One region of the Arthrobacter sp. 24S4-2 genome, then DNA from elsewhere that is predicted to be linked to it. Evidence: riboswitches for the same ligand, from Rfam matches in the RefSeq annotation. Region 1 holds a riboswitch; the other holds the start of a gene.
What was found. A riboswitch is a leader RNA that binds a small molecule or an ion and turns the genes downstream of it on or off. The one in region 1 is predicted to bind S-adenosylmethionine.

Region 1 (4,191 bases):
AACCAGAAAGTGCAGGCAAGATAGGAACATGCTGGTTCCCTCCCGCCGTCGTCTGCGGATAGAAGTCTGGATCGTCCTGGGTCTGTCACTGGGGCAGTCCGCCGTGTACTCCGTGGTCCAGTTGCTGGACAAGCTGACCCGGGCGCCCCTCGCGGAAGGGACCTCCACCCTCAACCGTTCGCAGAGCACCCGCGAGTACTTCGACCTCACGTACCAGCTGCTGGACATTGTGTTCGCCCTGGTTCCCGTGGTGCTGGTGATCTACTTCCTTACCGGGCACCGGACGGCGGGGGAGTCCGGCGCCTCCGCCTTCCGCAAACTGGGCTTCAACTTTGCCCGCCCCGGCAAGGACCTGCTCCAGGGCATGGGCCTCGCGGCACTGATCGGCATTCCCTCCCTGGGACTCTATGCCGCCGGCCGGGCGCTGGGCATCACCACCGCGATCATTCCCAGTGCCCTGGACTCGTACTGGTGGACCGTGCCCGTACTGATTCTTTCCGCGGTGCGGCACGGCATCGTGGAGGAAGTCATCGTGGTGGGGTACCTGCTGGACCGGCTCGGCAAGTTCGGATGGAGCATGCCGCTGGCCATCTTCGCCAGCTCCATGCTCCGGGGCAGCTATCACCTCTACCAGGGCTTCGGCCCGTTCATCGGCAACGCCGTGATGGGCGTTGTGTTTGCCTGGATCTACACCAGGACCCGCCGCGTCATGCCGCTGGTCATCGCGCACGCGGTGCTGGACATCGTGGCCTTCGTCGGCTTCAGCCTCTTCGGCAAGGCCATTGGGCTGGGGTAGTTGCTAGTTAAAAGGATTCGGCCGCTATCGGTGGGTGACGTCATTGGCACCCGCTGATAGCGGCCGAAGTTCAGGGGCAGCGCGCTGCCCGTGGCCCATGGCGGACCACACGGTGGATCAGGATCAGATGATTACTGCCCCGGAGGCGGTTTCGAAAGTGACGGAAAGGATTCCCGGCGTCCCGTGCGGTGCGATCCAGTTCACCGCAACGTCCTCCAGCGGCCTCTCGACCGGCTCGCCCAGCCATTCTGTGACCCGCTCCGCGGAGCCGGCAATGGTGAGGCTGGACATCTTGACGTTGCTTGCGTAGGCGTTGGACGGGTGGAGGTCCGGATCGCCTTCCCACTTGAGCATGTAAGGCACCTGCGGGTCCGCGATGAGGCCCAAAATGCCGATCTGCTTCCAGACGAGTTCGCGGCCGTCGGGGAACTTGCGGTTGCCGTTGACGGCGGCGCGGCCCAGACGTTCTTCGAACGGTGCCAGGTCGTCCACTTCGACGCACCAGCCCATCCAGCCGCCGCCTGCGGCGGAGCGTGCCCGGACGGCCTGGCCGAACGGAGCCTTGTCGGATGCCGGGTGGTCAAGGACCTCCACAACCTCCAGGTATTTGTGCCCGGCGAGCGGGATGATCATGTTACGGGTGCCGAAACGGGGGTGCACCCCGCCCTTTACGGCTTCGACGCCGAGGGCGGACGAAATACGTTCGGTGGTGGCTGCCAGGCCATCCTGTTCACAGGCGTAAGAGACGTGATCCATGCGCATGCCATCATCTTGACACTTTGTGATGGAGCTCTCAGCTAAGGGTCCCCTAACCTTGATGGGATGTCCCGAACGGGCGCCCGGGAGCCGCCGGAACCAGGGGGTTGACGTCCTTCGTCACAAAGCTGTTCACGCGCATCTTCCCTTTCCTAGACTGGGCCCAGGTCATGAGCGCCAGCATCAAGCCCCGGCTTGCTGGCCGGCAACCCTCGTTCCGCGGTGGGGTGCCCCGGGTGAAGACCAGGCCTTCCGGCGCCCGCCGGGCGGCAAGCGCGGCACCAGCCCTGGGACGGCACATCCTGCCTCCGGCACAGGTGCCCTTCCCAAGAAGGAGCTTCCCGATGTCCAACGCATGGTCATTTGAAACCCGACAGATCCACGCCGGCCAGGAGCCGGACAGCGCCACCGGCGCGCGGGCGCTGCCCATCTACCAGACGACGTCGTTCGTGTTCCCCAGCGCCGAAAGCGCCGCCAACCGCTTCGCGCTGGCCGAGCTTGCGCCCATCTACACACGGATCGGCAACCCCACCCAGGACGCGGTTGAACAGCGCGTCGCCAGCCTCGAAGGCGGCCTGGCGGCCCTGCTGCTGAGCTCCGGGCAGGCAGCCGAAACGTTCGCCATCCTCAATGTCGCCGAAGCAGGCGACCACGTGGTGGCCAGCCCCAGCCTTTATGGGGGCACCTACAACCTGCTGGCCCACACCCTGAAGAAGTTCGGCATCTCGGTGACGTTCGTCGAGGATCCGGACAACCTCCAGCACTGGAAGGACGCTGTCCGGCCCAACACCAAGCTTTTCTTCGCCGAAGTGGTGTCCAATCCCCGCCAGGACGTCCTGGACATCGAGGGCGTCTCGCGCACCGCCCACGAAGCCGGCGTCCCGCTGATCGTGGACAACACGCTGTCCACTCCCTACCTGATCCGGCCGCTGGAGTGGGGCGCGGACGTCGTGGTGCACTCGGCAACGAAGTATCTCGGCGGCCACGGCAGTGCCATCGCCGGGGTAATTGTGGACTCGGGCAACTTCGACTTCGGCAAGGACCCCGAAAGATTCCCTGGCTTCAACATCCCCGACCCCACCTACAACGGACTGGTGTACGCGCGGGACCTCGGCGCGGACGGTGCCCTGGGCGCCAACCTGTCCTACATCCTCAAGGCCCGCGTGCAGCTGCTTCGCGACCTTGGCTCGGCCGTCTCCCCGTTCAACGCCTTCCTCATTGCCCAGGGCCTGGAAACCCTGAGCCTGCGCGTTGAGCGTCACGTCGCCAATGCGGTGAGCGTTGCCGAGTGGCTGGAAGCCCGGAACGACGTCGAATCCGTTGCCTATGCAGGGCTGCCGTCCAGCCCCTGGTACGAACGCGGCCGCAAGTACGGGCCCAAAGGCACCGGCGCCATCGTGTCGTTCAACATCGCCGGCGGTGCCGAAGCCGGTAAGCGGTTCGTGGACGCCCTGGAACTGCACTCCCACGTGGCGAACATCGGTGACGTGCGCTCCCTGGTCATCCACCCGGCGTCGACCACGCACAGCCAGCTGACCGCCGAGCAGCAGGCGGTTGCCGGCGTGACGCCGGGCCTCGTCCGGCTGTCGGTGGGGCTCGAACACATCGATGACATCATCGCTGACCTCGACGCCGGATTCCGCGCCGCCAAGGGCGACTGAGGCGCCGGCGCGGCCGCCCCGACGGGCCTGCCGCCGCAGCGCTGAACCCCTGTGACTCCCGGCGCCTCGACGCCGGGAGTCATATTGGTGTCACAATCTTCGCCATTGCACGGACGCATTTCGTAGACTCGTTTCAGGTCATGAGTGCCAGTGACAGCCCCGGCTTGCTGGCCGGCAACCCTCCTTTCGCGGCGGGGTGCCCCGGGTGAAGACCTGGCCTGCCGGCCAGTTGGCGGCGGGCAAGCGCGAAGAAGAGGTCTTCAAATGACGATTGCCGTCACCCGCAGTGGTGTACCCGAAACAAACATTCACACAGTGAATACCAACACAGTGAATACCAGCACGGCCCCTGATGGAACCGCCCCTGATGGAACCGTCAAGTTCCTGAGCATCGGCAGTCTTGACCTGGAAGCGGGCGGCCACCTGCCGGAGATAACGCTCGCCTACGAAACGTGGGGCACCCTGAACGCCGACCGCTCCAATGCCGTACTGGTGCAGCACGCGCTGACCGGCAGCACGCATGTGACGAGGGGAGCCAGCGACGAGGAGGGCTGGTGGGAGCAGCTTGCCGGCCCGGGTGCACCCGTTGACACTGACCGGTACTTCGTCGTCTCCATTAACATCCTGGGCGGCTGCTACGGCTCCACCGGCCCCTCCACTCCAGCCCCGGACGGGAAGCCGTGGGGCTCACGTTTCCCCCTGGTCACCCTTCGCGACACCACGGCCGCCGAGGCCCGGCTGGCCGACGTTCTGGGCATCGACAGCTGGTACGCGGTGCTGGGCGGATCGATGGGCGGGGCCCGCGCCCTGGAATGGGCGGTGAGCTACCCGGACCGGGTCCGGCGCTGCGGCGTGATTTCCATCGGTGCCAGCAGCACTGCCGAGCAGATCGCCTTCGCCCAGGCGCAGACCCTGGCCATCCGGCAGGACGTCAACTTCAACGGGGGCGACTACTACGGCGGCCAGGAGCCCGAGGCC
Region 2 (4,191 bases), 2.0 Mb from region 1:
CGCGGAGCGGGTTGCCCAGCTTGCCGGCCATCCGCTCAATGAAAGTGTCTGATACGGCATGTTCCAGCAACTCGGCCTCATCATGGACCTCGTCCCAGCTGTAGCCGAGCTCCTGGACAAGGTAAGTCTCGATGAGGCGGTGCCGCCGGACCATGGACAGCGCCAGGCGGATGCCGTCGGCCGTGAGCGTGATGGCACTGTAGGGCTTGTGGTCAACCAGCCCCTGGTCCTTGAGCTTGCGGACCATTTCCGAGACCGAGGAGTTGGCCACGCCCAGCCGCTGGGCCAGCTGTGAGGACGTGATTGGCTTGTCCTGCCACTCCGTGAAGGAATAGATGACCTTGACGTAGTCCTCGATGGAGGAGGAGGGCGCGCTGGTCTTCACGAGTCCAAGCCTACCGCGTTGGTTACGGGACTCATGCCTTGAAAGCCCGCCACGTCTGGGTCAGGTAGGGGAGTCCGATGGCTTCCCCGCGGGAGTGGGCCAGGTGGTCGTGGAGGTACCAGTCCAGGTTGGCACGGACCTTCGCCCGGGTGAGCTCACCGGCAGCGAGGTAGTAGCTGCGCGACTTGGCCAGTTCCACGATGTCTTCGGTGGTCACCGGATCCTCCCAGCGGGTCAGATGGCTCTCCAGCCCGGTAAATTCAGGCCCCACTGCCGGCCGGAAGTCCGGTTTGTGGACATCCCCGGCATGCATGATCCGGGAGAGCCGGTGCACCCAGGGCACCGACGTGTCCAGCTGGTTCCAGACCAGCCCCAGCACACCGCCGGGGCGGAGGATGCGGGCAAGCTCCGTACTGGCCCGAATGGGGTCGCACCAGTGCCACGCCTGGGCAACGCTGACGACGTCGAACGCACGGTCCGGGAGTCCGGTGTCCTCTGCGGTGCCCTCCGTCGCGGGAACTCCCGGAAGGGAGAACCGCAGTTGGGTGAGCATGTCCGTTGACGGGTCCACGGCTGAGACAGCCAGTCCGCGTTCAACAAGCAGGGCGGTGAATTTTCCGGTCCCCGCCCCGATGTCCGCGGCGTCGGCAACCCCGGCTGTCCTGCCGATGCTGCCTACAAGCCAGTCTGCGGAGTCCGCAGGGTAGCCGGGGCGCACCCGGTCATAGTGCTCGCCGCCGCCCTGGAAGCTCCGGCCGAGCTCGTGACGGCGTGTGTGATGCAGTTTGGGGCCTCCCCGTGCCACGTGCAGTCTCCTTCGGGCAGGCGTGATTTCTTACCCCTCGAATTTACCGCAAGTAGCTCCCCGTTCCGGTCCCCTTCACCGCCGGGGAGCCGGGGAAAGCTCCGAACCGCGTTTAGTCCTCGGTGCAGGGCGCCGCGCCGGCGGTGCCGGGCGTGTTCGGTGCCCAGTCCGGGTAGGTGCGGGTGTCGTTGGCCGGAACCCAGCGGCCCGAGTCCACCACATAATCCCAGCCAAGTCCGGTCCGGCGGAGTTCTTCGATGCCGGCAAGCAGGCGCTGTGCATCTTCCAGCCTGGACCCGACGCCGAAGCTTGCCCGCAGCGAGCCGGAAGGCAGGCCAAGGCGCTTGAGCAGCGGGTGGGCGCAGAAGCGGCCGTCGCGAAGGCCCACGCCGTGTTCGGCCGAAAGGTAGGCCGCCACGAGGCCGGCGTCGTAGCCCTCGACGGAGAAGTTCACAACACCAATGGTGTCCGCGGCCTGGTCCGTGTCGCTGAAAATCTGGTGGACAGTCACGCCGTCGATCTTCCGCAAGCCCTCAACGAGGAAGGACCGGATGGCGGTTTCGTGGGCGTGCCACAGTTCCTGGTCGAGGGCCCCGATGACCTGCGTGGCGCGGGCCAGCGTGGCGGCGCCGAGCACGTTGGGCGAGCCGCCCTCGTGCCGTGCCGGTCCGGTGGTCCAGCTGACAGAGTCCAGCCTGGCCTCCCGCACGGCGCCGCCGCCTGCAAGGTGGGGGGTGCCGGCGTCGAGCCAGTCCGGCCGGCCGACCAGTACGCCGGAGCCGAAGGGCGCGTACAGCTTGTGGCCCGAGAAGGCGAGGTAGTCGACGTCGTCCGCTGCGATGTTGATGCGGCGGTGAGGGGCCAGCTGCGCCGCGTCAACAACAATCCGGGCGCCGTGTTCGTGGGCCAGGGCCGCCAGCTCGCGGATCGGAAGGATTTCGCCGGTGACGTTGGAGGCGCCCGTTACCGCGAGCAGGCTGATGTCCCCTTGGCGGAGTTCGGTGCGCAGGCTCTCGATGGTGGCGCTGAGTGTGGGGGCGGCAACGACGCTGCGGTGCGGCACACCTTGCCAGGGGAGAAGGTTGGCGTGGTGTTCGATGTCGAGGTAGAGCACTTCGCCGGTGTGCCGGCCGTCTGAAACGGGCAGGCAGCCGGCCAGCAGATTCAGGGAATCCGTGGTGTTCCTGGTGAAGATCACGGAATCGTCAGGCCTGCCGCTAACGAAGGTCCGGACGATGTTCCGGGAGTTTTCGTAGACCGAGGTGCTGATCTGTGAGGCGTAGCCGGCGCCGCGGTGCACGCTGGCGTAGTAGGGCAGGATTTCATTCAGGTAGGCCGACACGACGGACAGGGCCGGGGCGGAGGCCCCGTAGTCCAGGTTGGCGTAACGCACGTGACCGCCCTGGATCAGTGGCGCCTGGATCTCGGCGCCGGTGACGGCCGACAGCGGGCGCAGGGCCACCGCAAACCGTTCGTCCAGGAGTCCGGGGGCAGAGCCCGTCTTGGTGCGGTGGTTTGCGGGGAAAGTGGCAGTAGTCATGGGGACCTTACTGTAAAGGACCCCGCATTCCGGGGATCCGCGCTTGCCGGGTCCGTTCCGGACCGGCCTGGTCGTCACCCGGGGCACCCCACCGCGAATGGAGGGTTGCCGGCCAGCAAACCGGGGTTTAGCGCTGGCACTCGTGACCTGCTGAAAAGCCTAGGACATCAGCGTTGCCCGGGGAAAGTCGCGGGCATTATTAAGCAGTTTGTTACGCGCGGTGGAAAAACGGGGAACTTGCCGAACAAACGACGGCGGGATCCCCTATCAGAGGGGATCCCGCCGTCGTTTATTCTGCGCGCTGTCGATTCCACCGCGCCCTCCGGAAGGTCAGTGTTCCGGAGCCGGTCCTCCCTGGAGGAGGTCGTCAAGGTCCGGATTCAGCCGTTTAAGGACTTCGGAGTGCAGGATCGAGTTTGTGGCCAGCGCGTTTCCGCCGAAGGGTCCGTCCACCCCTTCCAGCGAGGTGAAGCGGCCGCCGGCTTCGGTGACGATCGGGACGAGGGCGGCCATGTCGTAGAGGTTCAGCTCCGGCTCGCATGCGATGTCCACCGATCCTTCGGCCACCATGCAATAGGACCAGAAGTCGCCGTAGGCGCGGGTCCGCCACACTTCCTCGGTGAGGCCAAGGAACTCGTCGAGGTTGCCGCGTTCCTTCCAGCCGCCCAGGCTCGAGTAGGAAAGCGACGCGTCCGAAAGGTTGGAAACGTTGGAGACTTTCAGGCGCGTTGCAGCAGCAAGGGACCGCCCCATGTAGGCGCCGGCGCCCTTGGCGGCCCACCAGCGCTTGCCCAGTGCGGGTGCGCTGACCAGCCCGACCACCGGTTCGCCCTCGTCGACGAGGGCGATCAGGGTGGCCCAGACGGGCACGCCGCGGATGAAGTTCTTGGTGCCGTCGATCGGATCAATGATCCAGCGGCGGGAACCGTGCCCGGAGCTGCCGAACTCTTCACCGAGGACGGCGTCGCGGGGACGGGAACGGGAGAGCTGCCCGCGGATGGACTCTTCGGCGGCCTTGTCCGCATCCGTCACTGGCGTCAGGTCCGGCTTGGTTTCAACCTGAAGATCCAGTGCCTTGAAGCGGCTCATTGTCTGGGAATCGACAGAGTCAGCCAGGACATGGGCCAGGCGGAGGTCATCGTTGTAGCTGGAAGCGGGTTGGGTCATGGTTCCAAACTACCGTCTATGCGGCCGGCCGGCTGGGACGCCGCGTTCTGTACCGTGCTCCCCGGGGGTGAACCGCACTAGGAAACCGCCCTAGGAAACGATGCCCAGCTCCTTGGCTTCCTGCGCTTCCATCCTTGGATCGGTGCCCAGCAGGCGGCGGAGTGAGGCCAGCCGCGCCTCGCCGGACGGGCCGGCGTGTCCTTCGGCGACCCAGGCATCCACACCGCAGTTGATCGCTGAGGCATCGTGTTTGCAGCCGCGTTCGCAGGCGTCGGTGCCGGGTTCCAGATCGGG

Region 2: linked by a shared signal. The riboswitch ahead of FCN77_RS17245 (aminotransferase class V-fold PLP-dependent enzyme) and the one ahead of FCN77_RS07565 (bifunctional o-acetylhomoserine/o-acetylserine sulfhydrylase) in region 1 are both predicted to bind S-adenosylmethionine.

The regions. Positions count from the first base shown of each region.
Region 1 is NZ_CP040018.1:1,659,162-1,663,352, forward strand. It holds gene FCN77_RS07555 (CPBP family intramembrane glutamic endopeptidase) at 29-796, shown strand; gene FCN77_RS07560 (VOC family protein) at 920-1,558, opposite strand; SAM riboswitch class IV at 1,719-1,834, shown strand; gene FCN77_RS07565 (bifunctional o-acetylhomoserine/o-acetylserine sulfhydrylase) at 1,897-3,213, shown strand; SAM riboswitch class IV at 3,350-3,465, shown strand; gene FCN77_RS07570 (homoserine O-acetyltransferase) at 3,478-4,191, shown strand, end outside.
Region 2 is NZ_CP040018.1:3,708,840-3,713,030, reverse strand. It holds gene FCN77_RS17255 (metal-dependent transcriptional regulator) at 1-385, opposite strand, end outside; gene FCN77_RS17250 (methyltransferase domain-containing protein) at 417-1,190, opposite strand; gene FCN77_RS17245 (aminotransferase class V-fold PLP-dependent enzyme) at 1,303-2,730, opposite strand; SAM riboswitch class IV at 2,765-2,878, opposite strand; gene hisN (histidinol-phosphatase) at 3,061-3,897, opposite strand; gene FCN77_RS17235 (ribosome small subunit-dependent GTPase A) at 3,988-4,191, opposite strand, start outside.